Regions from separate parts of the Kocuria sp. KSNUG genome, predicted to be linked through region 1. Evidence: riboswitches for the same ligand, from Rfam matches in the RefSeq annotation. Region 1 holds a riboswitch; each other region holds the start of a gene.
What was found. A riboswitch is a leader RNA that binds a small molecule or an ion and turns the genes downstream of it on or off. The one in region 1 is predicted to bind thiamine pyrophosphate.
Positions count from the first base shown of each region.

Region 2: it holds a riboswitch for thiamine pyrophosphate, as region 1 does, so the genes downstream of both, AABM36_RS08775 (bifunctional hydroxymethylpyrimidine kinase/phosphomethylpyrimidine kinase) here and AABM36_RS01360 (3-oxoacyl-ACP reductase) in region 1, are expected to answer to the same signal.
Region 3: it holds a riboswitch for thiamine pyrophosphate, as region 1 does, so the genes downstream of both, AABM36_RS00300 (ECF transporter S component) here and AABM36_RS01360 (3-oxoacyl-ACP reductase) in region 1, are expected to answer to the same signal.
Region 4: it holds a riboswitch for thiamine pyrophosphate, as region 1 does, so the genes downstream of both, thiC (phosphomethylpyrimidine synthase ThiC) here and AABM36_RS01360 (3-oxoacyl-ACP reductase) in region 1, are expected to answer to the same signal.

Region 1 covers NZ_CP150981.1:297,437-304,676, forward strand. Annotated here, with positions in the region: gene nadE (ammonia-dependent NAD(+) synthetase) at 1-679, shown strand, start outside; gene AABM36_RS01340 (hypothetical protein) at 724-1,065, shown strand; gene nhaA (Na+/H+ antiporter NhaA) at 1,285-2,679, opposite strand; gene AABM36_RS01350 (hypothetical protein) at 2,886-3,107, shown strand; gene AABM36_RS01355 (hypothetical protein) at 3,132-3,425, opposite strand; TPP riboswitch at 3,633-3,767, shown strand; gene AABM36_RS01360 (3-oxoacyl-ACP reductase) at 3,813-4,577, shown strand; gene AABM36_RS01365 (LLM class flavin-dependent oxidoreductase) at 4,579-6,009, shown strand; gene AABM36_RS01370 (phospholipase D-like domain-containing protein) at 6,085-7,240, opposite strand, start outside.
Region 2 covers NZ_CP150981.1:2,007,645-2,014,884, forward strand. Annotated here, with positions in the region: gene rplU (50S ribosomal protein L21) at 1-157, opposite strand, end outside; gene AABM36_RS08775 (bifunctional hydroxymethylpyrimidine kinase/phosphomethylpyrimidine kinase) at 428-1,969, opposite strand; TPP riboswitch at 1,957-2,050, opposite strand; gene AABM36_RS08780 (Rne/Rng family ribonuclease) at 2,141-5,233, opposite strand; gene AABM36_RS08785 (vitamin K epoxide reductase family protein) at 5,642-6,316, shown strand; gene ndk (nucleoside-diphosphate kinase) at 6,444-6,857, opposite strand; gene AABM36_RS08795 (DUF4233 domain-containing protein) at 6,973-7,240, opposite strand, start outside.
Region 3 covers NZ_CP150981.1:63,024-70,263, forward strand. Annotated here, with positions in the region: gene AABM36_RS00275 (low molecular weight protein-tyrosine-phosphatase) at 1-55, shown strand, start outside; gene AABM36_RS00280 (uridine kinase family protein) at 52-678, shown strand; gene AABM36_RS00285 (aminotransferase class IV) at 675-1,652, shown strand; gene AABM36_RS00290 (energy-coupling factor transporter transmembrane component T family protein) at 1,639-2,442, opposite strand; gene AABM36_RS00295 (ABC transporter ATP-binding protein) at 2,439-4,016, opposite strand; gene AABM36_RS00300 (ECF transporter S component) at 4,214-4,837, opposite strand; TPP riboswitch at 4,896-5,002, opposite strand; gene AABM36_RS00305 (DUF4235 domain-containing protein) at 5,175-5,447, opposite strand; gene mnhG (monovalent cation/H(+) antiporter subunit G) at 5,577-5,942, opposite strand; gene AABM36_RS00315 (monovalent cation/H+ antiporter complex subunit F) at 5,939-6,208, opposite strand; gene AABM36_RS00320 (Na+/H+ antiporter subunit E) at 6,205-6,852, opposite strand; gene AABM36_RS00325 (Na+/H+ antiporter subunit D) at 6,849-7,240, opposite strand, start outside.
Region 4 covers NZ_CP150981.1:2,460,208-2,467,447, reverse strand. Annotated here, with positions in the region: gene AABM36_RS10780 (fumarate reductase/succinate dehydrogenase flavoprotein subunit) at 1-1,251, opposite strand, end outside; gene AABM36_RS10775 (succinate dehydrogenase cytochrome b subunit) at 1,251-1,913, opposite strand; gene AABM36_RS10770 (FkbM family methyltransferase) at 2,179-3,075, opposite strand; TPP riboswitch at 3,275-3,386, shown strand; gene thiC (phosphomethylpyrimidine synthase ThiC) at 3,383-5,218, shown strand; gene AABM36_RS10760 (flavin-containing monooxygenase) at 5,497-7,240, shown strand, end outside.

The DNA of each region.
Region 1 (7,240 bases):
GTTCGTGGCCATGCGCCTGCCCTACCGCACCCAGCAGGACGAGGACGACGCACAGGCCGCGCTCGCCTTCATTGAGCCGGACCGGGTGGTCACGTACGACGTCGCTCCGGCCGTCGACGGGTTCGAGGCCGCCTACGCCGCGGCCACCGGCGAGCAGCTCACCGACTTCACCCGCGGCAACACCAAGGCCCGCGTGCGCATGACCGCGCAGTACGCGGTGGGCGGGGACCACAACCTGCTGGTGATCGGCACGGACCACGCGGCAGAGTCCATCACCGGGTTCTTCACCAAGTTCGGGGACGGCGGAGCGGACCTCCTGCCGCTGGCCGGACTGGACAAGCGGCAGAACCGGCAGCTGCTGGAGTACCTGGGGGCCTCGGAGCGGCTGGTCGGGAAGGTCCCCACCGCGGACCTGCTCAACGACAACCCCGGGCGCACGGACGAGGACGAGCTGGGCCTCACGTACGAGGACATCGACGACTACCTCGAGGGCAAGGACGTCCCCGTGGAGGTCGCGGAGAAGCTGGAGCAGATCTTCCTGCGCTCCCGGCACAAGCGCACCGTGCCGGTCACGCCGGCGGACGGGTGGTGGCGGGAGGAGCACCCCGCTCGTGCCGGAGCAGGTCTTCCCCGGGGAAGTGAATCGCCGGAACCCCCCAATAGCAAGTACGCTGATTGATGAGTCATCAATAGATGACGTTCCCCAGCAAAGGAGAACCCGCTATGCGTAAGACCGCAGCTGCTGCCGCTCTGTCCCTGGCCATCCTGTCCGGCGTGTCCGCCCCGGCCATGGCCGCCACGGAGAGCCCCGCTCCCGCCTCCACCCAGCAGGAGGACGAAGGCCACGGCAACGCCGGCCTGTGGGGCCTGCTCGGTCTCGCCGGTCTGGGTGGCCTGCTGAAGAAGAACAAGACCGTTCCCGTGGAGCGCAACCACAACGTGGGCACCACCGACCGTACCCACAACGTTGGGGCCACGGACCGCACGCGCACCGCGGGTTCCACGGACCGCACCCCCAACGCGGGCAACACCAATGTGGACGGCACCGACCGCACCGGTCGCTGATCATCACTCCGCTTGGCAGTTCTCCAGATCCGGGACTGCGGCCAGGGGCTCACTCGTTCACGAGTGGGCCCCTGCGCCGTCCTCGGCTCCGGCGCCCGGCGTGGTTCCACCTCCACGCGGCCCGTGCGGGCGGCAGGGGGGCGGTGGGTCACGCCGACGGACGGGTGGTGACGGGAGGGCTGAGCCCCTGCCCGGCGACGGAGGACCAGCCCCCCACTGCTATGCGTGGGACGCGGTGTTCCCTGATCCGGCAGCAACCGCACCCACCCGGTAGTGGCGGTTGCGGACCGCCAGCAAACCACCGGCCAGCACCGCTGCCAGCACCGACGCGGTCAGTACGGCCACCTTGGCCTGGTCCCCGGCGGCCGCGGACGGGTCGAAGCTGAGCTCCGCGATCAGCAGGGACACCGTGAACCCGATCCCGGCCAGCAGCGCGATCCCCACCAGGTCGATCCACTTGTAGGACGGGTCCAGCTTCCGCCCGGTGAGCACGGTGGTGAGCCACGTGGCGGCAATGATGCCCAGCGGCTTGCCCAGGACGAGGCCCGCGATGATGCCGAGCGTGACGGGGGCGGCGAGCGCCGTCGTCAATCCGTCCCAGCCGCCCACTGCGACGCCCGCGGAGAAGAACGCGAAGACCGGCACCGCGAACCCGGCGGACAGGGGCCGGACGCGGTGCTCCAGGTGCTCGGCGAGCTCCACGGGCTCCCCGGACGCCTTGGCCCCCATGACGGGAACGGCGAAACCGAGCAGCACGCCCGCGACCGTGGCGTGGATCCCGGCCTCGTGGACCAGGGCCCACGTGACCACGGCCAGCGGCACCAGGATCACCCACGCGGCCCACGTGCGGTGCGCGAAGAAGCGGGGGAAGCGGTGCGCCAGCAGCCCGAACGCGGCCAGCGGGACGAGCGCGAGGAGCAGCGGGAGCACGTGCACCTCGTCGGTGTAGAAGATCGCGATGATCGTGATGGCCAGCAGGTCGTCCACCACCGCCAGGGTCAGCAGGAACAGGCGGAGCGCGCTGGGCAGGTGCGAGCCCACGATCGCGAGCACCGCCACGGCGAAGGCGATGTCCGTGGCGGTGGGAATCGCCCAGCCGCCCAGGGTCTCGGGGTTCGTGGCGTTCACGGCCGCGTAGATCAGCGCGGGGACCACGACGCCGCCCACGGCCGCCGCGATCGGCACCGCCGCCTTGCTGAGGTCCCGCAGGTCACCCGCGACGAACTCGCGTTTGAGCTCCAGACCCACGAGGAAGAAGAAGATGGCGAGCAGCCCGTCCGCGGCCCAGGCGCCGAGGCTGAGGTTCAGGTGCCACGGCTCGTAGCCCACCTTGAGGTCACGCAGGGCGAAGTAACTCTCCGCGAAGGGCGAGTTGGCCCAGACGATGGCGATGACGGCGGCAACCACGAGGAGGATGCCGGCCACAGTCTCGCGGCGCAGGACGTCCTGCAGGCGGGAGAAGACGCCACCCGAGGGGTGGTCGGGCTCGCACGGGGGCTCAGGATGGTTGAAGAAACCGGGCTCCGAGACGAAGCCGGTGGACTCTTCCTGCGCCACGGGCTCCGGGGATCCGGGCTCACGGAGGGCAGGGGTGGTCGTGTGGTGCAGGGGCATGGAGTACTCCAGTGTCGACGGGCATCACGCTTGTTTCCGCCGACCAGACTTCCCGGCACACCAGCCATCAAGGGTAGCAGGGCGGTTTTGCGTGGCGCACTCGGGGCGGCTGCCGGACAGGAGCCGCCCAGCACTCCGTTCGGCTTTTCCGTCGCGGCAGCCCGGGAGACGAGGCGTTCTCACGAGCATCTGCCTACGGTGGGGGCATGTTGAAACGGAAATCCACGGGCTGCCTGATTCAGGGTTCCGTGATGGCGGCCCTCTTCGTGATCACCTTCGTCGGAGCGCGGGAATCATGGCTGCTCATGACCATGGAACTGCTATTCGCCGTCATTTTCTTCTCCAAGGCGGTGAAGGAACGGCGTGCGGAAATCGAGGCTGATCGGCGTCGCGAGGCGCGCCGCCCCGCGAGCAACGGCCTGTCCTGACCGAGCCGCCACCGGCAAGACCGGCTACTCCGGACTGCGGCGCGGTTGTGGCTTGGAAGCACGAGCTATCACCAGACTGATTCCCCACAGGAGCAGGACCAGCGCCGGAACGAGAGTCATCATGGACGGCTCGTCCACGATCGTCACGCCGCCCACGTTCTCCCAGGTGCACATGTGGCCCAGTGGCACCCAGCTCCACCCCGCCTCACCGTAGATCGAGCTTCCGTCGCCCAGTTCACAGGACAGGGATCCGGAGTACAGGAGTCGCTCGGCCACGAGTCCCGCGATCCAGACGAGCAACGCGGCGAGCCACAGCACCCATCCGACGTTCCTCGCCCGTGAAGCGCCTGTTCGATCTGACATTCGCCCGTCTCCGTTCTGGTTGCCGTGCGCCGCCGCCGAGCGCCGCGCACAGCACCGGTCAATCGGTCCCACCACTTTTCTATCAGGGTTCCCTGCGGCCCCGTCCTTCCCCGGTCAACCCACCCCCTTGATCCTCGCCAGAGCTCCCTGGCTACACTGACCACCAGTGACACGGGGTGCCGCCACCCTTCCCTCTCAGCCCACCGGGCACACAGATGGGGAAGTCAAAGCGGCTGAGATGACACCCGTCGAACCTGTCCAGTTAGTACTGGCGAAGGGATGTCACGGTCGCACCGCGCAGGTGGCGCACCGCTTTCTTCGCCGTGAGCCACAGGAGTGAGCATGCGGATCGAGAACACCATCGTCCTGGTCACCGGCGGAGCCCGCGGGCTGGGGGAGCACCTCAGCCGGGCGTTCGCGCGCGAGGGGGCGCGCGTCGTCGCCAACTACCACGCGAGCGAGGACCGCGCCCGGGCCCTGGTCGCGGAGCTCGGCGAGGACCGCGCCCTGGCCGTCCAGGCGGACGTGACCGACGCGCAGCAGGTGCGGGACATGGTCTCCCGGGCCCGGGAGCACTTCGGCGCGCCGATCACGGTGGCGGTGAACAACGCCCTGGTGGACTTCAGCTTCAACGGGGACGCCCGCCCCACCCTGGAGAACCTGACCGCGGAGAACCTCACGCAGCAGTTCCAGGGCGCCGTGATCGGGGCCCTCAATGTGATGCACGCGGTCACCCCGGGCATGGCGGAGGCCGGTGAGGGCCGCATCATCAACATCGGCACCAACCTCTTCCAGAACCCCGTGGTCCCCTACCACGACTACACCGCCGCGAAGGCCGCCCTGCTCTCCCTCACCCGCACCGCCGCCAAGGACCTGGGCCCGCAGGGCATCACCGTCAACATGATCTCCGGCGGCCTGCTGCGCACCACGGACGCGAGCGCCGCCACCCCGGACGAGGTCTTCGACTTCATCGCCGCCGGCACTCCCCTGGGCCGCGTGACCACCCCGGAGGAGTTCGCGGACACCGCCCTGTTCTTCGCCTCGGACTGGTCCCGCGGGGTCACCGGCCAGAACCTCGTGGTCGACGGCGGGCTGGTGATGGACTGACATGGCCGCCCCCTCCGCGCACGACGACGCCGCCCGGCCCGCTCCCGAGCGCACGGCACCTGCCGGGGGCACGGCGTCGGCACCCGCCCCCGAAGCCGAGCCGACGCCGCGGACGGTGGCTGCGGCGTCGTCGCCCACGAAGGCACCGGCCCGCCGCCTCCACCTCAACGCGTTCCTCTACGGCACCGGCCACCACCAGGCGGCGTGGCGCGCCCCGAACTCCTCGGTGCACCGCCTCACGGACATCAGCTACTACGAGGAGCTCGCGCGGACCGCCGAGCGCGGCCTGTTCGACGCCGTGTTCTTCGCGGACGGCCACAGCGTGGGCGACGTCTCCGGCGGACCCCACTGGTCCCTCGAACCGCTGACCGCACTGTCCGCGATGGCGCGGGCCACCGAACGCATCGGCCTGGTGTGCACGGTGTCCTCCACGTTCTTCACCCCGTTCCACGCGGCCCGGATGCTCGCGTCCCTGGACCACATCTCGGGCGGCCGGGCGGGCTGGAACGTGGTGACCTCCATGTGGGACGCCGAGGCCCGCAACCACGGCTACCGGGCCATGCCGCCCAAGGACGAGCGCTACGAGCGCGCCCGCGAGTTCGTGGAGGTGGCCCGCGCCCTGTGGGCCAGCTGGGACGAGGACGCCGTCACCGCAGACCCCGAGGGCCGGTGGGCGGACCCCTCCAAGGTCCACCGCCTGGACCACGAGGGCCGACACTTCCTGGTGGACGGACCCCTCACGGTCCCGCGCTCCCCGCAGGGCGAGCCGGTGCTGTTCCAGGCCGGCGCGTCCGGGCCCGGCAAGGCCCTGGCCGGGGACTTCGCGGAGGGGATCTACGCCGTGGCCTACGACCTCCCCGCCGCCCAGGAGTACTACTCCTCGGTCAAGGCGGAGGTGGCCCGGGCCGGGCGCGATCCGGAGTCCGTGGTCGTGATGCCCGGGCTGGTCACCTACGTGGGCCGCACCCACGAGGAGGCCCTCGCCAAGCAGGACCGCGTGGACCGGCTGCTGCCCGTGGAGCAGTCACTCGCGCAGCTCTCCACGTTCGTGGAGCAGGACTGCTCGGGCTGGGACCTGGACGCGCCCGTGCCCCCGCTGCCGCCCCTGGGGGAGTTCACCGGTCCGCAGGGCCGCTACGGCACCATCCTGCGGATCATCGAGGCGGAGAACCCCACGGTCCGCCAGCTGCTCGGGCGCCTGGCCGCCGGCGGTGGGCACTGCACCATGGTGGGCACCCCGGAGTCGATTGCGGACCGCATGCAGGAGTGGTTGGAGAACGGCGGCGCGGACGGCTTCAACCTCATGCCGCCCGTGCAGCCGGACTCGCTCACGGACTTCGTGGACCTGGTGGTCCCCGAGCTGCAGCGCCGCGGCCTGTTCCGCACCGAGTACACCGCCACCAGGCTGCGCGGCCACCTTACCCAGGGCTGACGCCCTCCGCACGACGGCGCTCCCGTGACGGGCGTGCGGGGGCCGGCCGTGCGGCGTCGTCGTACGCCGGGGACGTCAGAGCAGGGGGCGCAGCGGGACCAGCAGGACCTCCGCGACCCGCGCCATGGGGTGGCGCTCCCGCCACTGGGGGGAGGTGAGCTCCTCGCAGTGCTCGCTGTCCGCGAGGAAGACCTTCTCCATCTGGGCGGCGAAGTCCGGGTCCACGATCTCCACGTTGGTCTCGTAGTTGAAGGACAGGGAGAGGCGGTCCAGGTTGGCGGTGCCCACGGTGGACCACTGGCCGTCGATCGTGGCGGTCTTGGCGTGGATCATGCACGCGCCGTAGAGCAGGATGGTCACCCCGCCCTCCAGCAGCTGGCCGTAGAACCCCCGGGACACCCAGTCCGAGAGGATGTGGTTGGAGTCCTTGGGGACCATGACCCGGACGTCCACCCCGCGGCGCGCGGCGTCCAGGAGCGTGTCCAGCACCTGCTGGTCCGGGATGAAGTACGGGGTGTTGATCCAGATGTGGTGCTGCGCCCGGTCGATCGCGTTCATGTACATCTCACGGATGGGGTACACGATCTGGATGGGCAGGTTCGCGTTCACCCGCACCTCGGGATCCCAGCTCTGCGGCGGGACCCACTCGATCTCCTTGTCCGGCTCGCGGTCCTCGTTCCACACCGTGGCGATCGCGTTGCGCAGACCCCACACGGCCGGGCCGACCTCACGGATGTGCGTGTCCCGCCACTGCCGGGAGTACAGGGAGCCGATGTTGAACCCGCCCACGAACCCGATCTCGTCATCCACCACCAGGATCTTGGAGTGGTTCAGACCCGAGAACCGCAGGGGGCCCTTCCAGAACGGGCGGCGCAGGAACGGCACGCGGAACACGTGGATGTCGCTGTCGAAGGAGTAGAAGGTCTGCGGGATGACCAGGTTGGCAAAGCCGTCGTAGATCACGAACACGTCCACGCCGCGCTCCACAGCGCGGTTCATGCCGTCCAGGAAGCGCTGCCCGATCTCATCGTTCTTCCAGATGAACGTCTCCAAGTGGATGGAGCGCTCTGCGTTGTCGATGGCCTCGAGCATGTCCTCGTAGACGTCCTTCCCGGACGTGTAGATGGTCAGCTCCGAGTCCTGCACCTGCGCCGAGAACGTCCCCGGACGCGGCGCATCACGCTGCTTGCGCCCGCGCTGCTGCCACCAGTCCACCCCGGCCAGCGACGCC
Region 2 (7,240 bases), 1.1 Mb from region 1:
TCTTGGAGTCGGAGGTGACCTTGTCCCCATCGACCAGCAGCAGCGCAGGAAGCTCTACGGTGCTGCCTGCCTCGCCGGCGACGCGGTCAAGGGTCACGAGGTCTCCGACGGAAACCTTCTCCTGGCGGCCGCCTGCGCGGACAATCGCGTACACCACTTGGGAACTCACTTCTCTCGACATCTATGGACTGCGTGTAAAGGTCGGGTGGGCTCCTGCCGGACTGCGAATGTCGAGACATCACGCCGCGGTGGTCTGTGACCGACCCGCTCTCTGCGTGGCTGTCGCACCGAGAACAGGAAGTTCACCCGAGTGTGCCGAGTCCGGGCGCATGAAAACGACTATGCGCACACCGGTGTCCGGCACCGACAGTCCAGACTACCCGATCCCCGGAAGTCACGCCACTCGCGGGCTCTCCGCCGTGCGGGATCAGCCCTCCTGGCGTGCGGTGGCGGCCGAGGTCTGTGCGAAGAACTCGAGCTCCAGGTGGCACGCGCGCAGGAACGCGCGGCGCATGGCCTCGCGCGTGGCGGTGTCCGCCTGCTCGGCGGCGCGGTCCACGGCGGCACGGGCCACCTCCGTGGCGGCGTGGAACTGCGGGTCGTCGTAGGTCTCGAGCCAGTCCGCGTACGGATGCCCCTGCAGCCCCGTGCGGCGTGCCCGCGCCGTGAGCGCCGCCCCCACGTGCGCGTAGAGCCAGTAGCAGGGCAGGACCGCGGCGGCACCCACCGCGAACCCGTCCTGCCCCGTGCGGGCGAGCAGGAAGTCCGCGTACGCGCTCGTGGTCCCGGAGGGCGGTTGCGGGGCGCGCCCGTCCAGCCGCGCGCGGTGCAGTGCGGACTCCCCCGTGACCACGGCGGCCGCCGCCGTGGCGAAGAACTCCCGGGTGCTCTCCTCGGGTGCCGCCGCCGCGAGCAGCGCGAGGGCCCGCGAGTAGGCGTCCAGGTACTGCATGTCCTGGTCCAGGTAGCGCTCGAACTCGTCCCGCTCCAGCGTGCCGTCCCCCAGCCCCACCACGAAGGGCAGGACCGCGATCCGCTCGCGGATCGGCGCGCTCGCCTCCCAGAGCTCGTCGGTGAAGCGGCTGCCGGGCTCCTCGGTGTCCCCGCACGACGCCGCGGCCACGAAGGCGGGGTCCGTGACGAGGTCCTGGACGTGGTGGAAGTGGTGGACCGGGCCGTTGCCGTGGCCCACGTGCAGGGAGTCCGCCGCACGCAGCGCACCGCGCAGCCAGCGGCGGGCGGTGTCGATGCCCTGTGCCCAGTCCCCCGTGCGCGCCACGACCGTGGCCACCGCGGACGACAGCGAGCACCCGGTGCCGTGGGTGTTGCGCGTGGCCACCCTCGTCCCCGAGTACTGGGCCACGGGATCGGTCCGGCCCGGGACCACGAGGGCGTCCGGGGTGGACTCCCCGCTCAGGTGCCCGCCCTTGACCAGCACCCGCGTGCCGAACGTCTCCGCCACGGCCCGGCCCTGCTCGAGGGCCTCGTCCCACGTGGTGGCCACGGGCCGCTCCGCGAGCACGGCGAGCTCGGGCAGGTTGGGGGTGATCAGGTCCGCGTGGTGCAGGATGCCGCGCAGTGCGTCCTCGGCGTCGGATGCGAGCAGCCGCCCGCCGGCGGTGGCCACCATCACGGGGTCGATCACGACCACGGGCACACGGTGGGCCGCGAGCCACGCCCCCACCGTCTCGATGACGTCCACCGAGCCGAGCATCCCGACCTTCACGGCATCCAGCTCCACGTCCTGCGCCACGGCGTCCAGCTGCGCCTGCAGCACGGACACGGGTGGGGTGTGGACGGCCACCACGCCCTGCGTGTTCTGCGCGACCACCGCGGTGACCACGCTCAGCCCGAAGCCGCCCATGGCGGCGATGGACTTCAGGTCTGCGGCGTGCCCGGCACCACCCGTGGGGTCCGTGCCGGCGATCGAGAGGACGCGGGGGGCGGGGACAGAAGGCGTGAGGTTCACGACATTCCCTTCGCTAGTACGAGCTAGATCAGGTTCTACGGGTGTGTTCTCAGCCGCCGTGCGGCACCCCGTGCACGTGGTCCCGATCATGCCACAGGAGCGCCCGGACGAGTCCGAGCGCTCCTGTGGTGGGTGCTCCCCGCGGCCCTCCCGGGAGCGCCGCGCGGGGCCTCAGTCCCCCTTGGGGGTCATCGTGATGTCCCGGGCGCTCACGCCCACACCCACGATGGTGGGCTGACCGTCCGAGGAGGCCGAGCCCACGGGCGCTGCCGCGGCGGTGAACCGCGTGGCCGAGCGCTCGGCGGCGTCGTACTCACGAGTCTCCACGCTTCCGGCACCCGGTGCGGCCGTGGGAGCCACGGCGCGGCGGGAACCGCGGCGCCGCTTGGCGGGAGCGGCGTCAGTGGCGGACTGTGCCGCCGTGACGCGCCCGGACGGGGCCTGCTCTCCAGCTCCGCTCTCGGACGGCGCCTGCTTCTGCGCGTCCCGCTCCGGCGCGGAGCCCTCGGGCTGCTCGGGCCGGGTCTGCTCGGGGTCGGACGACGCCGCGCCGTTGCCGCGACCCCGGCCGCGCTGGCCCGTAGAACGTCCCCCGCGGCCCTTCGAGCCCTCCCCGCCCCGCCGTGCGGAGCCGCGACCGGACCCGGCGCGGTCCTGCGACGCGTCCTCGCCGGAGTCCTCGGCCGAGAAGGCCGCGGAGAGCGAGTCCAGGGTGAGCGCCTCCTGCTCCGCGCGCTCGTCCTTCTGCCCCTGGGGGAGCTCGATGACCTCACCGTGGATCGTCAGGCTGGACCCGGCGTCACCCGCGGCGTGCTCGCCGCGGGGTTCGGAGGCACCGTTCCCACCGTTCTCGGTGGCGGTGTCCTCGCCCTGGTTCCCGCGACCGCGGCTGCGCTTGCCGCGGCGCTTCTTCCGACGCCGCCCGCTCTCGGAGTCCGCCGAACCGTGCTCGGACGCCTGCTCCGGGCCCTGGTTCCCGTGCTCCGCGTGCTGGCCGGTCGAGTCCTTGTGCTCGGCTCCGCCGCGGGAGGCGCCCTGGGCGTCGTCGTCCTCGTGGGAGGAGGCGGCCGCGATGTTCGCGAACGCCGTGCGGGCGGCCTCGTCCCGGGCCTGCTGCTGGTCGTCCGCGCCACCCCGGTTGTTGGACCGGGGCTTGTCCTGCGGCTGGTTCTGCTTCTGCCGCGAGCGCTTGCGCTCGTTGCGGTTGCCGCCGCGGTGGTCCGGCGCGGTGGCCGTGGAGCGACCCTTGAGGGGGTGGTCGTGGACAACGACGCCGCGGCCCGCGCACTCCTCGCACGGCTCCGAGAAGACCTCGAGCAGGCCGGTGCCCATGCGCTTGCGCGTCATCTGCACGAGACCCAGGGAGGTCACCTCCGCCACCTGGTGCTTGGTGCGGTCACGGCCCAGGCACTCCACGAGCCGGCGCAGCACGAGGTCCCGGTTGGACTCCAGGACCATGTCGATGAAGTCCACCACGATGATCCCGCCGATGTCCCGCAGCCGCAGCTGGCGCACGATCTCCTCGGCGGCCTCGAGGTTGTTCTTGGTGACGGTCTCCTCGAGGTTGCCGCCGGAACCGGTGAACTTGCCGGTATTGACGTCCACCACGGTCATGGCCTCGGTGCGGTCGATCACGAGCGAGCCGCCGGAGGGCAGGAACACCTTGCGCTCCAGGGCCTTCTGGATCTGCTCCTCCACGCGCATGTGCTCGAAGAGATCCTCGTCCTCCGTCCAGCGCTGCAGCCGGTCCAGCAGGTCCGGGGCCACGTAGGTCACGTACGCCTCGATGTTGTCCCACGCCTGCTCGCCCTGGACCACCATGGCGGTGAAGTCCTCGTTGAACACGTCGCGGACCGTCTTGATGGTGAGGTCCGGCTCGGCGTAGAGCAGCTCCGGCGCCAGGGTCTTGGTGGAGCCCGCCTTCTCCTGGATCTGCTCCCACTGGGAGCGCAGCCGGTTGATGTCGTTGGTCAGCTCGGTCTCGGACGCGCCCTCCGCAGCGGTGCGCACGATCACGCCCGCGCCCTCGGGCAGCCGGTCCTTGAGGATCTTCTTGAGCCGCTGGCGCTCCACGTCCGGGAGCTTGCGGGAGATCCCGGTCATGGACCCGCCGGGCACGTACACGAGGTAGCGCCCCGGCAGGGACACCTGGCTGGTGAGCCGGGCGCCCTTGTGCCCCACGGGGTCCTTGGTGACCTGCACGAGCACCGTGCTGCCGGGCTTCAGGGCGTTCTCGATCTTGCGGGGCTTGTTGCCCAGCTCCGCGGCGTCCCAGTCCACCTCGCCGGCGTAGAGCACGGCGTTGCGCCCGCGTCCGATGTCCACGAACGCGGCCTCCATGGACGGCAGGACGTTCTGCACCTTGCCCACGTACACGTTGCCGATCAGCGAGTCCTGCGTGGTGTGGGAGACGAAGTGCTCCGCGAGGATCCCGTCCTCGAGCACGCCGATCTGGATGCGGTCCTCCTTCTGACGGACCAGCATCTTGCGCTCCACGGACTCGCGGCGGGCCAGGAACTCGGCCTCGGTGATCACGTGGCGGCGGCGGCCGAACTGGCGGGACTCGCGACGGCGCTGGCGCTTGGCCTCCAGGCGCGTGGAGCCCCGGACACCGACCACCTCGTCGCTGCCCGTGCCCTCGGACGCGCCGCGCGGGGCGCGCACCCGCGTCACGGAGCCGTCGGAGTCGTCCACGAGCTCCATGTCCTCGTCCCCGCGACGACGCCGCCGGCGCCGCCTGCTCGAGACGCTCCCGTTCTCGTCGTCCTCGTCCTCGTCGCGGTGCGCCGCGCGCTCGGCATCGCGCTCCTGGGCGGCCTCGCGCAGGCGGGCCTTCTGCGCCTCGGCCGCACGGCGGATCTCCTCCGGGTCCGGGGCGCGGAACAGCAACGAGGCACCGGGGCCGAAGGCTCCGAAGTCGTCCTGCGTGGGGGGCTGGGTGCTCTCCTGCGCGGAGCCGTCGTCGTCGGACGCCGTGTTCTCGGCCGAGGCATCGGTGGCCTTCTCCGCCGCGGCACCGTCCTGCTCCGCGGTCTCCGTCTTCTGGGACCCGGTGTCCTGGCCCGCCGCGGCGTCGTCGTCCGCCTGGTGGGCCGCGGTTGCTTCGTTCGTCTCCTCGGCCGCCTTCTCGGCGGCGGGCTCCGGAGCGGCGGGGACCTCGCCGGCGTCGACGGCGGCGGCCGTGGCGATCGCCTGGCTCGTGCCGTCCACGGGGGTCACCGTGGCCTCGGGGGTCTGTGCGGTGGTGTCCTGTTCAGGTTCCATGTGCAGTTGTGCTCCTGCTCGGGGCACCGTCCGCACCCGGGCCCGAGGTGTGCTCGGTCGGTCGAGCCGGTGTTCTCCACGCGGCCGCCGGAAGTCGGTGTCGTACCCGCGGGCGCGGCCTGTGGGGCGCGCTGTCCGCGAGCCGGCGGATGCCCGAGTCGCTCGGTCCGTGGGACCGCGAACTTGAACCGGTGGCGGACGCGCTCGATCCTGTGAGAGCCGCGGGTCCGTACCGATGGTTGTCGGTGCTCCTGCCGGGCCGGTGCCTCACGTGCGGCTTGAGGACCGACCGCGCACCAGTATCTCACAGTCGTCCCCTGTGGCCGCGCATCCTGGTGGTGCACGCCACAGCTCCACCGCGGTGGGAGCCACCGGAGGCGCACCTCCGCGCGGCACGTCCCCCGGCCGGTGGTCTACGATCGGGCGCGTGAGTTCAGCATCCCGCCCCGCACCCACCACCGCCACGGGACACCCGAGCGGTACCCCCTCGGACACGGTTCCGCCACCCGTGACGCGCTCGGACCGCACCTGGGGGTGCTGGCCGTGGTCCTCTCCCTGATCGGCTTCGCGGCGTCCGCGGAGCTCGTGGCCGAGCGGCTGGCCCTGTACCAGGACGCCGGGCACCGGGCGAGCTGCGACATCAACGCGTGGCTGGCCTGCGGCACGGTCATGCGCACCCCGCAGGCGGAGCTGTTCGGCTTCCCCAACCCGTTCATCGGGATCGTGGCCTACGCCGTGGTGCTCGCCGTGGCGGTGGGCGTGCTGGCCGGGGCGCGCTACGCCCGCTGGTTCTGGTGGCTGCTGTGGCTCGGGATCGCCGCCGGTTCCGTGTTCACCCTGTGGCTGTGGTGGCAGACCACGTTCCACATCAACGCCCTGTGCCTGTACTGCATGATCGTGTGGTGCGCGCAGACCTACCTGCTGGCCCACACGACGGCACGGATGCGCCGTGCCGGAATGCTCGGTGGCGCCGGCCGGGAGGGCGCCGGCTCCACCGCGTGGGCCTGGCTGCTGGGCACCGCGGTGCTCGTGGTGGTCTTCGGCGTGGTGGCCGTCCGCTTCGCCCCGGCGATCCTCGGCTGACGAGTCCCGGGCACGACGACGACGGGGCGGCACCCAGCGTGGGTGCCGCCCCGTCGTCGTTCCCGCAGGCCAACGGCCCGTGCCAAGCCCGAGGGTCTGGCACGCGCCGTGGTGGTGCGGGTGTGGCTCAGGCGAACCAGATGCCGATCTCGCGCTCGGCGGACTCCGGGGAGTCCGAGCCGTGCACGAGGTTCTTCTGGACCTTCTCGCCCCAGTCGCGGCCCAGGTCCCCGCGGATGGTGCCCGGGGCGGCCGTGGTGGGCTCGGTGGCCCCGGCGAGGCTGCGGAAGCCCTCGATCACGCGGTCGCCCTCCACCACGGCGGCGACCACCGGGCCCGAGAGCATGAACTGCACGAGCGGCTCGAAGAACGGCTTGCCCTGGTGCTCGGCGTAGTGCTGCTCCAGGATCTCCCGGGTGGCGTGCACGAGCTTGAGCTCCGCGAGGGTGTAGCCCTTGGCCTCGATGCGGGCCAGGATCTGACCGGTGAGGCCGCGCTCGACGCCGTCCGGCTTGACGAGGACGAGGGTGCGCTGGGACATGGGTCTCCTTGGTGTCGGGGTGGAGGTGCGGGAGCCCTGGTGGGCCCCGCACCCGGTTCGGGACCGAGCCTAGCGAACGCGGGACCGCTCGTGGGGCCGCGCCCGCCCGAGTGGCTCACACCCGGGGGTTCTCCGCCTCCCAGCGGCGCTGCTCCTCGGCGCGCTGCACGTTCTCCCGGTCCATGCGCCCGCCCTTGACCACGGCGTACCACCACGCGAGCGCGCACAGCGCCCCGATCCAGAACATGGCGGGGACTACGAAGCCGGTGGCGATCAGCACGAGTTGCAGCACCCATCCGGCCGCGTAGCCCCACGGCCTGCGCAGCACCGCGCACAGCAGGACGAACAGCAGGGCAAGCACCACGGAGCCGCCCATGAGCCAC
Region 3 (7,240 bases), 230 kb from region 1:
CGCGGCCGTGCCCGGCGTGGTCTCGTGGCTCGACGAACGGGTGTCCGCATCGTGATCACTCCCGACGAGGTGTTCCAGCCGGAGGAGATCGCGCACTTCCCGGACGGGGTCAACCTGGCGCGGCTGCTCCCGGCGGCCACGCGCAGGCCCTGCCTGGTGGGCATCGACGGGCGGTCCGGGGCCGGCAAGACCACGCTCACGGACCAGCTCGCCGCGGTGCTGCGCCGCTCGCACGACGTCGTGGTGTTCCGCCTGGAGGACCTCTACCCCGGGTGGGACGGCCTGCTGGCGGGCATGGCCGCCTACCGCACGGAGATCCTCGAGCCACTGCGCGCCGGCGAGGACGCCCACTGGACGGCGTGGGACTGGCTGACCAGTGAGCCGGGCACGCCGCGGCTGACCCGCACCGCCGAGATCGTTCTTCTGGAGGGCGTGGGCGCGTGCCACCGCGAGGCCCGGATGCTCCTGGACACGTCCGTGTGGGTGGAGCTGCCCACCTCCCAGCGCCGGCGGCGGGCGCTGGAGCGTGACGGCGCCGCCTACGAGGGCCACTGGGACCAGTGGGCCGCCCAGGAGGCGGAGTACCTCGCGGAGGATCCCGTGTGGGAGTGCGCGGACATCATCCACCCCGGCCCGTCCTCGGAGGACCCCACCCCGGAGGACCGGGACCCCTCATGACCGCGCGAGGCGGCGCGGCCGTGGTCATCTCGCCCGCGGGCGAGCCGCGGCTCGTGGACCCGGACCGCCCGCTCGTGGGACTGGAGGACCAGGCACTGACCCGCGGGGACGGCGTGTTCGAGACGATGCACGTCCTGGACGGGGAGGCCTACAAGTTCGCCGCCCACCACGAACGGCTGTGCTCATCCGCCCGCAGCGCCGGACTGCCCGCTCCCTCCGCCGCCACGTGCCGCACCGCGCTGCGCATGGTGCTCGATGCCGCCGGGCCCGGCTCCCGGGACTCCTCCCTGGACCTCGGGGCGGAGCACGCGGTGAAGCTCAGCATCTCGCGGGGTGTCCCGGGCGGCACGCCCTGGGCGTGGCTCACCGCCTCCCCGGTCCCCGCCACCACGTTCGCGGCACGCCGCGACGGGCTGGGAGTCCTGCTCCTGGAACGCGGCCACGACCCCGCCGAGGACGCCGATCTGCCGTGGCTGCTGCCCGGCGTGAAAACCCTCTCCTACGCGGTGAACATGGCCGCGGTGCGCCACGCGCGGGAGAACGGCGCGCAGGACGCCGTGTTCATGACCTCCTCCGAGCACCGCATCCTGGAGGGGGCCACGTCCTCCGTGGTCTGCGCGCGCACCACGCCGGGTGCCCCGCCCACCCTCGTCACGCCGGAACCGTCCCGCGGAATCCTGCCCGGGACGTCCCAGGCCCGGATCTTCGAGACCGCCCGCGCCCACGGCTGGGCGGTGGACCACGGCCCCCTGCACCCGCGGGACCTGCTGCGGGCGGACGCCGTGTGGTTGACCTCCTCGGTGCGTCTGGCCGTCCCCGTGACCACGGTGGACGGGCACCCGGTGCCCACGGACCCCGAGCTCACGCGCACGCTCACCGGTTTCCTGGTGGGGCGCCGGCTCCCGCCTCCGCCCGCGCACCAGCAGACCCGCCCCACACCGGACGACGCCGGCGGCGGCCTCACTGCCAGATGAAGCGGTGCGTGCCCAGCGCCAGGGAGATCACCAGAGAACCCACCGCGGTGAACAGCACGGCGGCGCCGACGAGGACGTCCACGCGGCTGTAGTGCAGACTCCGGGCCCACGTGCGCGGTCCGGCGCCGAAGCCACGCGCCTCCATGGTCATGGCCAGGCGCGTGGCGCGGCGCAGGGACTGGACGAGAAGCGCGAACGCCTGACCGCCGAACTCCTGCACAGCGGCCACCGGACCACCCCGACCCCCCGCGCCGCGCGCCCGGCGGGCGGACGCGAGCACGCTCCACTCGGTGATCATGACCTCCACGAGGCGCATGGCCGCGAGGGCCGCGAGCACGAAGCGAGCCGGCAGCCTGAGGGTCTGTGCGAGCCCGTCCGCGAGGTCCGTGGGATCGGTGGTCAGCAGCACGGTGATCCCCGGGAGCGCGATCGCGAGTCCGCGCAGGGCGATCGCGCCGCCCGCGGCGAGGGACCCGGTGGTGATCGTGAGCCAACCGACGTCCACAAGGACCGCGCCACCCGCGGGCGAGAGCATCGCGGTGCCCCATCCGCTGATCAGCGCGGCCACCGCGAGGGGCCACAGCAGCCGCAGCAGCCGCCACGGGCCGAGCCCCACACCCGCGAGGAGCACGAGCTGCCCCGCGAGGGCCACGGCGTTGGTCACGGGGTCCGCGCTCACCACGATCACGAGCGTGATGAGCAGCGCACCCAGCAGCTTGACCACCGGGTTGGCGCGGGCCAGCAACCCCGTGCGGGGGCCGAACATGGACGGTGCCACGGGCGTGCTCATGCGCCGAGCCTCACGTCCTGCGCCTGCAGCGCCGCCACGAGGTCGTGGTCGTGGGTCACCGCGACCACCGCGGTACCCCGGTCCATCTCCGCCACGAGCAGGTCCACGAGTTCCCTCCAGGTCTGGGCGTCCTGACCGAACGTGGGCTCGTCCAGGATCAGCACGCGCGGGGCCGCCGCGAGCACGGTGGCCACCGACAGGCGGCGCTTCTGGCCGCCGGACAGGGTGAACGGGTTGGCGTCCGCGAGCTCCTCGAGGCGCAGGCGACGCAGCAGGTCCTCCACCCGGGCGGCGTCGTGCTCCGGCAGCTCGTCTCCCGAGGCCCCGGCGCGGCGCAGCAGCTGACGCGGTCCGAACTCGAGCTCCGCGCGCACGGTGGGGCGCAGGAACTGGTGCTCGGGGTGCTGGAAGACCGTGCCCACGCGCGAGATCAGCTCCCCGCCGTCCCACAGCGAGGGGTCCTGCGGCGCGCCGTCCGCGAGGGCCGCGGAAGCCCGCACCGTGCCGCGCACGGGGACGAGCAGACCGGCCAGTGTCAGCGCCAGGGTGGACTTGCCCGCCCCGTTCACGCCGGTCACGGCGAGCGCACGGCCGGCACGGACGTCCAGGCTGATGCCCTCGGCGGCCACGGGCGCGTCCCAGCCGTCCAGGGGGTCCACCGCCGGATCCACGCCGCGCCGCCAGGCCTTCCGGGCACGACGCCGCCGGCGTGCGATCTCGCGCCGCGCCGGCTGCACGCGGGAGACGGCGAGGTCCCGGGCGCTCAGCAGCACCTGCCCGGCGTCCTGGCCGCGGGTGTCCGCCGGGGCGGGGGCGCGCGTGGTCGGAACCCACCCGGGCACCCACGTGCCCTGCTCCTGGAGCAGGTGGCGGGCGTCGTGGAGGGTCTCGCGGGTGGGGCCGTCGAAGGCCACCCGGCCGTGCTCGTCCAGCACGATCACCCGGTCCACCACGGGTTCCCACAGGGCCACCCGGTGCTCCACGACCACGAGCGTGATGCCGTCCTGCGACACCGCCTCGGAGACGGCCCGGCACAGCTGCTCCGCGCCCTCCTGGTCCACACTCGCGGTGGGCTCGTCCAGCAGCAGCAGCCGGGGCCGCATGGCCATGACGCCCGCGAGCGCGAGGCGCTGCTTCTGCCCGCCGGACAGCGCGGTGGTGGAGTGCGCGAGGGGCAGCGTCAGCCCCACCCGCGCGAGCGCCTCGTCCACACGGGGCCAGATCTGATCGGGGGGCACCGAGATGTTCTCCAGCCCGAACGCGACGTCGTCCCCCACGCGGGAGAGGATCACCTGGGTCTCGGGGTCCTGGTGCATGAAGCCCACGGCGCCGCGCGCGTCCCGCGGGTCCGTCCCGTCCACGCTCAACCCACCCGAGCGGGACTGCCCGTCCGGGTCCTGCTCCACGCCCGCGAGGGCCTGCAGCAGCGTGGACTTCCCGGCACCGGAGGGCCCCAGCAGCAGCACGCGCTCCCCCGGTTCGATCACGGCGGTGACGTCACGCAGGCTCGGGTCCTGACGGCCGGGGTAGTGCCACCCGAACCGCTCGAGCCGGACGGCCGCGCCCGCGGGCACCGGCTCCGTCCGGTCGCCAGGCCCCGCCGCGACGGCGGGTTCCGCCGCCCCTGCAGATTTCTCCGGTCCTGCAGGTTCCGCCAACCCTCCAGATCGCGCCGGTCCCGCAGATGTCGCCGGTCTCCCGGATTCCGCCGCGTCCACCGGTTCTGCGGAGTCCCTGGGTTCCGTGGTGTCCCCGGGTGCCGTCGGTTCCGTCATCGACGGCGCGTGGCGCCGGAGGCCAGCGCCCCGAGCACCCCGGTGGCCTGCAGCGCCCGCACCACGAGCCACATCAGGGCGCCGGCGATCACCGCGCCGGAAAGAGTGGTGAGCGCGGCGTAGACGACCTTCTGGTCCAGGGCCCACTCGTAGTTGTACATGATGTTCTCGCTCACCCCGAGGAACAGTCCCGAGAGCGCACCGGCCGCCGTGGCCACGGCCAGGCCGAAGCGTCGGTAGCCGGTCAGGAGGAACACGAGCTCCACGCCGAGGCCCTGGATGAGCCCGGAGATCACCACGGTCCACCCGAAGTGGGTTCCCAGGAAGCCCTCCAGCACTGCCGCGAGCAGCTCGCAGAACAGGGCCGCGCCGGGCTTGCGGATGATGAGCGCCCCCAGGGTGCCCGCCACGAGCCAGCCGCCCGAGATCAGCCCCGCCGAGGGCGGATACGCCACCGAGGCCGTGGCGACCACGGGGTACAGCAGGTTGGACCACATCCAGAAGATCACCGCGCACGCGGCGGCCAGAACCGCCGCCACCACGATGTCCACGACCCGCCAGGACTGTGGGCGGGCGGTGCCCCGTGCGGTTCCGGTGGGGGTGCTGCTGAGCTGTGTCATGGGAATTCCTCCTGAAGGTTCCAGGAGGGGAAGAGCCCCGCGCACCGTGGCGGACGGGCTCTTGAGATGCTCGACTCCCTAGCGCCGGTATGAACCGGATCAGGTTCGAGGGTCTGCGCTCACGCGCACTCTCAGCGCCGCGGTGGCGCTCCCCTGTCGTTGAGCCACCAGTCTAGACCACCACGGCGGTCGGCCGGGGCGCCTGGAGCGCCCCGGCCGACCGCCGTGGTGAGAGGTGAACGCCGTGCGCCGCACCCCGGTCCCGGCACACTCCCGCCGTGAGGGCGCACCGCGTGGCGCATGACCCTCAGCAGCGGGAGTGCCGCCGGAGCAGGACTCAGATCTCGGCCTGCGAGGACTTCGTGGAGTCGTTGTCGTCGGACTGCATCTTGGCCACCTGGCGGGAGATGCCCACCTTGATGACCGTGGCCACCACACCGGTGATCACGGCCCAGATGATGATGTCGCGCCAGGCCTCGTCCTCGTCCGGGTTCTTGGCGGGGGGCTCGTTGCCCGTGATCTGCTTCCACGCCACGGTCATGGCCTTGTTGGCCACGGCCACGCCGCCCAGGGAGGCCACCGTGCCGAAAATGTCCATCGCCTTGTTCATGGGAATCTCCTCGGTTCTCGAAAGTGCCGCCGGCGCGTGGTGGCCGACGGCGTCGTGCTCCCACCCCAGCATACGAACCCGTGCGCCGGGGTGGCGCCACCTGCCCGGGTGGCGCCGCTCCGTGTGTCGTCAGTCGGGGCGGTCCTCGCCGGCCCGGGCCACGACGTCGCGCAGCTCGTCCGCCACGAGGTTCTCCTCGTGCAGGTGCTTGGACCGGTAGGCCGCACGGCCCACCATGTGCGCGGAGACCGGGACCGTCAGCAGCTGGAAGATCCACGCGAGGACCAGCAGGGGAATCATCCGGGGCTCCCCGCTGGCGAGCGCGAGCGCGGTGAGCAGCAGGAGCAGCCCGAAGACCTGGGGCTTGGTGCCCGCGTGCATGCGGGAGAGCAGATCGGGGAAGCGCACGAGGCCCACCGCGGCCGCGAGCGACATGAACGTCCCCGCGACCAGGCACACCACTGCCGCCACGTCCGTCACCGTGTGCCAGTTCATGAGCGGTCCAGCCCCACGTTGCGCGCCACCGTGACCGAGCCCAGGAATCCCACGAGGGAGACGATCACGAGCAGCACCAGGTTGTCCGTGTGGCGGTGGTACACCATCTCCACGGCCAGCGCGGCGCCCACGATGGCCAGGAGCACGTCCGTGGCGATCACCCGGTCCAGCAGGGACGGCCCCTTGGCCAGGCGGTAGATGGTGCCCGCGGCGGCGAGCGCGAGGATCACGCCGCACACCCACACGGCGACGTCGAACAGGGTCATGACCGCTCCTCTCCGGGCCCGCTCCCGGCCTCGTCCATGTCTTCGGTGGGGGACTCGACGGCTCCCGTGGCCTCCGTGCGGTCCGGGTCCCCCTTGACCGGCAGCAGTGCCAGGTCCTCCCGCGAGCCCATGATCCGGATCCAGGCCGCCTCGATGTCCAGCACCGAACGGCGGAACGCCTCGGCCTGCTCCGGCGTGGCGATGTCCAGCACGTGGAAGTAGAGGATGCCGTTCCCCCGGTCCACCTCGACCACGAGCGACCCCGGGATCAGCGCCATGGTGTGCCCCACGGCGGTCATCAGCAGATCGTTGTTCTGCCGCAGCGGCACCCGCAGCACCGCGTTGTGCACGCGCGGTCCCTGCACGAGCGCCACCCGGAACACGTGGATGCTGGCCCTGGCCACCTGCCACACGAACGTGACCACGAACAGGGCGAAGTGCAGCACGTTGAAGCGACCGGACAGCCGGACCGGGGGCAGCACCAGTGTGCGTGTGACCAGCAGGGCCAGCAGCAGCCCGAAGATGAGGTTGCCGGGGCTCCAGTCGCCCCACAGTGCTCCCCACACCACCACGAGCCACAGGATCAGCGGCAGCTCGGCCCGCAGGGAGTTGCGGGCCTGGCGCCGGACGGCGGACGTGCTCATGGTGCCTCCTCGCTCACGCCGCCCTCGCCCACGGGGGCCAGCACGGCGTCGACGTAGCGGTCCGGGTGCACCAGGTTGTCCGCGGCGCTGCCCGCAAGGTCGAACAGCGGACCCGCGAAGACCGTGAGCGCGACCCCCACCACCACGAGAGCGGTGGTGGCCCCCACCATGGTCCTGGGCAGCAGCACCACGTCCGACCCGCCGGACAGCATGCTGCCCGGGTTCCCGGTGACCACGCGCGAGTTGCGCGGGTGGTGCCCCTGGGCCGTGGTGGCCCGCAGCACGGGATCCGGGTACTCGGCATCCTCCACGCGGCGCAGGAACACGCGGTTCCACACCCGGATCAGCACGAGCAGCGTGAGCAGCGAGACGAGCACGGACACGCCCA
Region 4 (7,240 bases), 600 kb from region 1:
GCCCGGGGCGATCCGCATGGGCTCCACGTACGGGTCCTCACCCGTGACGTCCGAGTACATCTCGAAGAGGTTGCCGTAGCGCTCCGCGATGACCTTCTTGCCGAGCCGCTCGATCGCGTCCCGGAAGTCCAGGTACACGGAGTTCTTCAGGGGCCCGACGCCGCGGCCCGAGTCGATCTCTGCGCGCGCCGCACGGCTGGCGACGTCGCGGGGCGTGAGGTTGCCGAACGCCGGGTACTTGCGCTCCAGGTAGTAGTCGCGCTCATCCTCGGGGATGTCGTTGGGGGCGCGCTCGTCCCCGGGCTCCACCGGGACCCAGATCCGCCCGTCGTTGCGCAGGGACTCGCTCATCAGGGTGGTCTTGGACTGCCACTCGCTGGAGACCGGAAGTGCTGTGGGGTGGAACTGGATGAAGCACGGGTTGGCGAACAGCGCACCACGCCGGTGGGCGCGGAACGCGGCCGTGACGTTCGAGTTCTTGGCGAGCGTGGAGCGGAAGTACACGTTGCCGTAGCCGCCGGTGGCCAGCACCACGGCGTCGGCCGTGACGGCGGAGATCGTGCCGGTGACCAGGTCCCGCACCACGATGCCCTGGGCGCGGCCGTCCGCGACGATCAGGTCCAGCATCTCCGTGCGGGTGTGCAGGTTCACCTGGCCCGTGGAGACCTGCCGCAGCAGCGCCTGGGCGGCCGCGACCTGCAGCTGCTGGCCCGTCTGCCCACGGGTGTAGTAGGTGCGGGAGACCTGCACGCCACCGAACGAGCGGGTGGCCAGCTGGCCGCCGTACTCGCGGGCGAAGGGCGCGCCGATCGCGTTCATGTGGTCGATGACCCGGACGCTCTCCTCGGCCAGGCGCCAGGCGTCCGCCTCGCGGCCCCGGAAGTCGCCACCCTTGACGGTGTCCTTCACGAACCGGGCCACGGAGTCGTTGTCCACCTTGCGGGCACGGGCCGCGTTGATGCCGCCCTGGGCCGCCACGGAGTGGGCGCGGCGGGGAGCGTCGTGGAAGGTGAAGGCCTCCACGTTGTAGCCCAGCTCTCCCAGTGCCGCCGCCGCGCCGCCGCCGGCCAGCCCGGTGCCCACCACGATCACGGTGAACTTGCGCCGGTTCAAGGGAGACACGAGGCGGTAGTGCAACCGGCGGTCCGCCCAGATCTCGGAGGCGGGGACCTCTGCGGACAGGCCGGGCAGGTCGGAGCCCACGGTGCGCAGCTCGTCGAGAAGGGCCTGGGGCGTCGAAGAAGCCGTCATCACTGAATCACTCCCAGAAGAACCATGATGGGGATGGAGATGTTGCCCACGCAGATGGCGATCGCCACCAGCCCGGCCACCCAGGCCGCGATCTGACGCAGCCGCTTGCCGGTGGCGCCCAGGTCGTTGGCGGCGGTCCACGTGCCGTGGGCCACGTGGACGGTCAGCACCAGCATGGTGAGCATGTAGAAGCCGGCCACCAGCGGACGCTGGAAGCTGGCCACGAGGTTGGCGTACGCGGAACCGGCCTCGAACGAGTCCGTGGCGGCGGGCTGCACGCCCAGCGTGAGGTCGAGGATGTGGAAGATCACGAACAGCAGGATCACGATGCCGGTGCCCAGCATGGATCGGGCCATCCAGGCCTCACCGCGGGTCAGGCCGGAGCGCCGGAACTTGCCCCGGGCGCGGCGGGCGCGGGTCCACAGCAGCAGGCCGCACCCGAGGTGCAGTGCCAGGCTGATCAGCAGGACCACCCGCAGGATCCAGAGCATGCCCTCGTAGGGCAGTAGCGGCATGGCGATCTCGCGCAGCCAGTGCGCGTAGTGGTCAAATTCTTCCTGCCCGCGGTAGATGTGCAGGTTGCCGTACATGTGGACGAACACGAATCCCACGAAAATGAGCCCGGTGACGGCCATCGTGGTTTTCGCCGCGAAGTTCGACACCGGCAGGCGTCTGCCCGGTGTGGAAGATGTCCGGTGGTCTCGGTGCACAGTTGCCGTCATGATCGCCCCTCGTCAGTGCCTGAACCGCAGTCTTTGAAGTCGTCAGGTACGTGTTTCACGCTACTCCTGGGAGCTGCGAAAGACGGCGAATGGGGCGGGCGGGTCAGCGTATTTCCCGCGTAATTGTCGACGCGTCAATGGTCAGTGCACTGCGCCTGTTTATCAGCAGTCTGAGCAATTCTCGGGATCGTTTTCGGTCGTCGATTCAGTCGCACTGGAGAAGCTGAACCGCTTCAGGGGACAGGGCCCACACGTCGAGGTATGGAACCACCACGTGACCGTCCACCTGCTCGTGCAGCCAGCGGGAGAGCGTGCGCAGCCCAGTGCTGTCACCGGGCGGCAGCTGCACCATGCGGCGGCCCAGGTTGTCGTGGACGAGAAGCGTGCGACCGCTCGCAGCCAGGGCCCGGATCAGGCGCTCGTCGTCGGCGCGGTCACCCAGGGTGCGCGGTGAGTCGTACTCGAACCACAGGACGTCGCAGCGGGAGTCGATGGCGTCCCAGTGGTGCACCAACACGTGGATGTCGAAGCCGTCGATGTCGCTCTTCCACACCACCAGGTCCTCGGGGGCGGGCATGGCCAGCAGCGATGCGGGGGAGACCCAGTCCTCGACGGCGTGCCCGCCGGCGCCCTCCTCCGGCTGGAACCCGCCCGTGGAGCCGGCGCGGCTGAAGGACACCCGCGTGCCCACCGGTCCCACGAACCCCTCCACCACGGTGGCGCGCTCGGCGTGCGCAGCCAGGTTGCGGGCCAGGTAGCCGAGGAACATTGGATCACCTTCGACGCTGATCACCGAGCTCCGTGGGTCCGAGGCGAGGACGGCGGCCGCGGTGTCTCCCACGTTCGCTCCCACGTCGATGACCGTGACGTGCCGGTTCCCGGCCGCGAGCCGGGCGAGCAGGTCGATGGCGTACGCGTCGTACGTGGGATCCCGGCGCTGGTAATAGGGGAGGTTGTGCTCCGGTGGCAGCACGATCTCCACGCCACCGATGGTGTGACGCTGCTCCTGACGGCGCCAGGTCCGCCAGTGCACCCGCACCGGGTTGGTGGCGTGCCCGATCATGCGCCCGATGAAGCGCTTCTTGCGGACGGTCAGGGCCATGGGGGACAAGCCTTTGGTCAGGGGGATGCTGAGGCACGGGCAGGACGGCGCGATCAGGACCGCACGACCCGCCTCGCGCGCCACGATACTGCCACGGGCGTGGCGGCGCCGTGGACGGGCCGCGATCACGGCGGCAAGAGGCCAGCCAAGGGAATGCTGCGGGGTCGCCCTCTCACCGCCGGATGTGTGCTAGACATGTGACCGTCCACACGGGAGCCCCAGACGCGGGGGCTGAGATCGGGCCAGTGCTGCCCGGGACCGTCGAACCTGAACCGGCTCGTACCGGCGTAGGAAGTGAGGAACGGCCTTGCCTTCGCACACCCCCAGCACATCTGCCCCTGAGACCTCCACGCAGGAGGGCGCCCAGAACCGCACCGGGGAGAACCCCGTCCAGCAGTCCGAGCAGCACGAGTCCCACCGCCTCAGCTGGGTGGAGGACGGGGAGCACGGCATCCGTGTGCCCGTCACGGAGATCCACCAGCTGGACGCTCCGGACGGCACCCCCAACGAACCGTTTCGGGTGTACCGCACCATGGGCCCGGGCAGTGTCCCGGAGGAGGGGCTGGAGCCCTGGCGCGCCGAGTGGATCGAGGCCCGTGAGGACACCGAGGTCCACCAGGCCCGCGGCCGCAAGCTCGAGGACGACGGCCGCGGCGCCGTGCGCCGCGGTGCACCGTCCCAGCAGTGGCGGGGGAGGAAGCCGGAACCCCGGCGGGCCCGGCCCGGCAAGACGGTGACCCAGATGCACTACGCGCGCCGCGGCGTCGTGACCCCGGAGATGCGTTTCGTGGCGCTGCGGGAGCAGTGCGACGTGGAGCTCGTGCGGGAGGAAGTGGCCGCCGGGCGTGCGGTGATCCCGCTGAACGTGAACCACCCGGAGTCCGAGCCGATGATCATCGGGCGCAAGTTCCTGGTGAAGGTGAACGCGAACATCGGCAACTCGGCGGTGACCAGCTCCATCAGCGAAGAGGTGGCCAAGCTGGAGTGGGCCGCCAAGTGGGGCGCGGACACGCTCATGGACCTCTCCACGGGCAACGACATCCACACCACCCGCGAGTGGATCCTGCGCAACTCACCCATCCCCATCGGCACGGTGCCCATCTACCAGGCGCTCGAGAAGGTGGACGGGGACGCGAATGCGCTCACGTGGGAGATCTACCGGGACACCGTGATCGAGCAGTGCGAGCAGGGCGTGGACTACATGACCGTCCACGCGGGCGTGCTGCTGCGCTACGTGCCGCTCACCGCCGAGCGCGTCACCGGCATCGTCTCGCGCGGCGGGTCGATCATGGCCGGCTGGTGCCTGGCCCACCACGAGGAGAACTTCCTCTACACGCACTTCGACGAGCTGTGCGAGATCTTCGCGCAGTACGACGTCGCGTTCTCCCTGGGCGACGGCCTGCGCCCGGGCTCCATCGCGGACGCCAACGACGCCGCCCAGTTCGCCGAGCTGGACACCCTCGCCGAGCTGACCAAGCGCGCGTGGGAGCACGATGTGCAGGTGATGGTGGAGGGCCCCGGGCACATTCCGCTGCACAAGATCCGCGAGAACGTGGAGCGCCAGCAGGAGCTGTGCGACGGCGCCCCGTTCTACACCCTGGGCCCGCTCGCCACGGACATCGCGCCGGGCTACGACCACATCACCTCGGCGATCGGCGCCACGGAGATCGCCCGCTACGGCACCGCGATGCTCTGCTACGTGACCCCCAAGGAGCACCTGGGACTGCCCAACCGGGACGACGTGAAGACCGGGGTGATCACTTACAAGATCGCCGCGCACGCCGCGGACATCGCCAAGGGCCACCCCGGCGCCACGGAACGCGACGATGCGCTGTCCAAGGCGCGCTTCGAGTTCCGCTGGCGGGACCAGTTCGGGCTGGGCCTGGACCCGGTGACGGCGCAGGAGTACCACGACGAGACCCTGCCGGCCGAGCCCGCCAAGACCGCGCACTTCTGCTCGATGTGCGGGCCCAAGTTCTGTTCCATGCGCATCTCCCAGGACATCCGGGACACCTACGGCAGCGCGGAGAACCAGGCCGCGATTGCCGGGATGCAGCGCAAGAGCCAGGAGTTCCTCGCCGCCGGGGGACAGGTGTACCTGCCGGAGCCCACGGTCCGGGGCGAGGAGCCGGTGCATCCCTGATTTCACGGGAGTCGATGCCTCCGAGATGTGTGACGGGCCAGCCGCGGGGTGCGCTCGTGGTGCCGGACAGCGGTCTTCTGATCGTTGTGCACCGTCCGTGAGCGCGCGCCGAGGCGCGGGCCCCCTCCTCGCCGGCGGGTCATGACGCCCGCCAAATACTGGGATGCCTGTTGTGCAGATCACCCTGCCTACCTACCCTCGGATCACGGGTCGGCCACAGGTTGTGCGCGGCCGCCGCGGCACCGCTGACGCGTGCCCCATCTGAGGTAGGAGCTCCCATGTCATTCACGCTTCCCGAATCGAACATTCCGGTGGATCTCACTTTTGACCCGCAAGAGATCCGTGATCGATTGCAGCGCGAAAGGCAGGGCCGCCTGCGAACGGATCCGCTGGAGCAGTTTCAGGGCCTGAACGATGTGTTGGAGATCTCGGACGATGATCCCTTCTCAGAGCCGATAGCGCGTGAGCCAGTGACCGAGGAACTCGATGTGCTGGTTCTCGGAGGGGGATTCGGCGGTCTCACCGCGGGCGCCTACCTCATGCAGAACGAGGTGACCGACTTCCGGATCATCGAATTCGGAGGCGACTTCGGCGGTACGTGGTACTGGAACCGGTATCCCGGGGCGCAGTGCGACATCGAGTCCTACATCTACCTGCCACTTCTCGAGGAGACGGGCTACATGCCCAGCAAGCGCTATGCCGATGGCGCGGAGATCTTCGAGCATGCGCAGCGGATCGGGCGGCAGTACGACTTGTACCAACGAGCGTATTTCCAGACGCGCGCCACCGGTGCCACATGGAATGAGAGAACGAATCGCTGGGACGTGGAGACCAATCGTGGGGACCGCTTCTCGGCTCGGTTCCTCCTGCGTTCCAACGGCGCACTCACAAAACCGCAGTTGCCCAAAGTGCCAGGCATCTCAGACTTCGGCGGGAAAATCTTCCACACGAGCCGCTGGGACTACGGGTACACGGGCGGTTCTCCGGCGGGCAATCTGGAGAACCTGCGGGACAAGCGCGTGGCCGTGGTCGGCACGGGAGCCACGGGAGTGCAGGTTGTTCCCTACCTGCAGAAGGACGTGAAGGAGCTCGTCGTGGTGCAACGCACGCCGAGTGTGGTGGCAGAGCGGAACAACCGGAAGACCGACCCGGAATGGGCTGCAGGTCTGCGTCCTGGGTGGCAGCACGACCGCCACCAGAACTTCAACGGCATCCTGGGTGGCAACCCTGTCGACGGAAACCTGGTGAACGACGGCTGGACGCACCTCTTCCCGGCGCTGAGCGGGCACCACCTGGTCGAGCAGGACGCCTCCACTCTGCCTGCGGGGGATCAGGCTCTTCTTGCCGAACTTGCTGACATGGAACTCCTCATGTCCGCGCACCGGCGAGTGGACCAGGTGGTGGCTGACCCTGAAACCGCCGAGGCGCTCAAGCCGTGGTTCGGCTACGCATGCAAACGCCCGTGCTTCAACGACGAGTACTTGAATGCCTTCAACGAGCCCAACGTGACTCTGGCATCGGATCCCCGGGGTGTTGACGGCATCACTGCCCGTGGAATCGTGGTGGGAGGAAAGGAATACGAGGTCGACTGCATCATCTTCGCCACCGGGTTCGAGGTCGGTGCAGGACCGGCGGGCAACTACGGCTACGACATCATCGGACGGGACGGGCAGTCCATGAAAGAGTATTTCGCTGACGGCGCCCGGACCCTCCATGGGCTGTTCACCCACGGATTCCCCAATTTCATGGACCTGGGACTGAGCCAGACGGCATTCTTCGTCAATTTCGTCTACATGCTGGATCGCAAGTCGCGGCATGCCGCCCGCGTCATCCGGCACGCCCTCGACGAGGGTGTCGACACCTTCGAGGCCACTCCGGAGGCCGAAGCGGGCTGGGTGGCCACGGTGCGGGCCTCAAACGAGGGGCGAGTTGCCTACTGGAGCGCCTGTACTCCCGGCTACTACAACGGGCAGGGCGCAGACGTCACCAAAGCCGCGTTCTACGAGGTCTACAACATCAGCG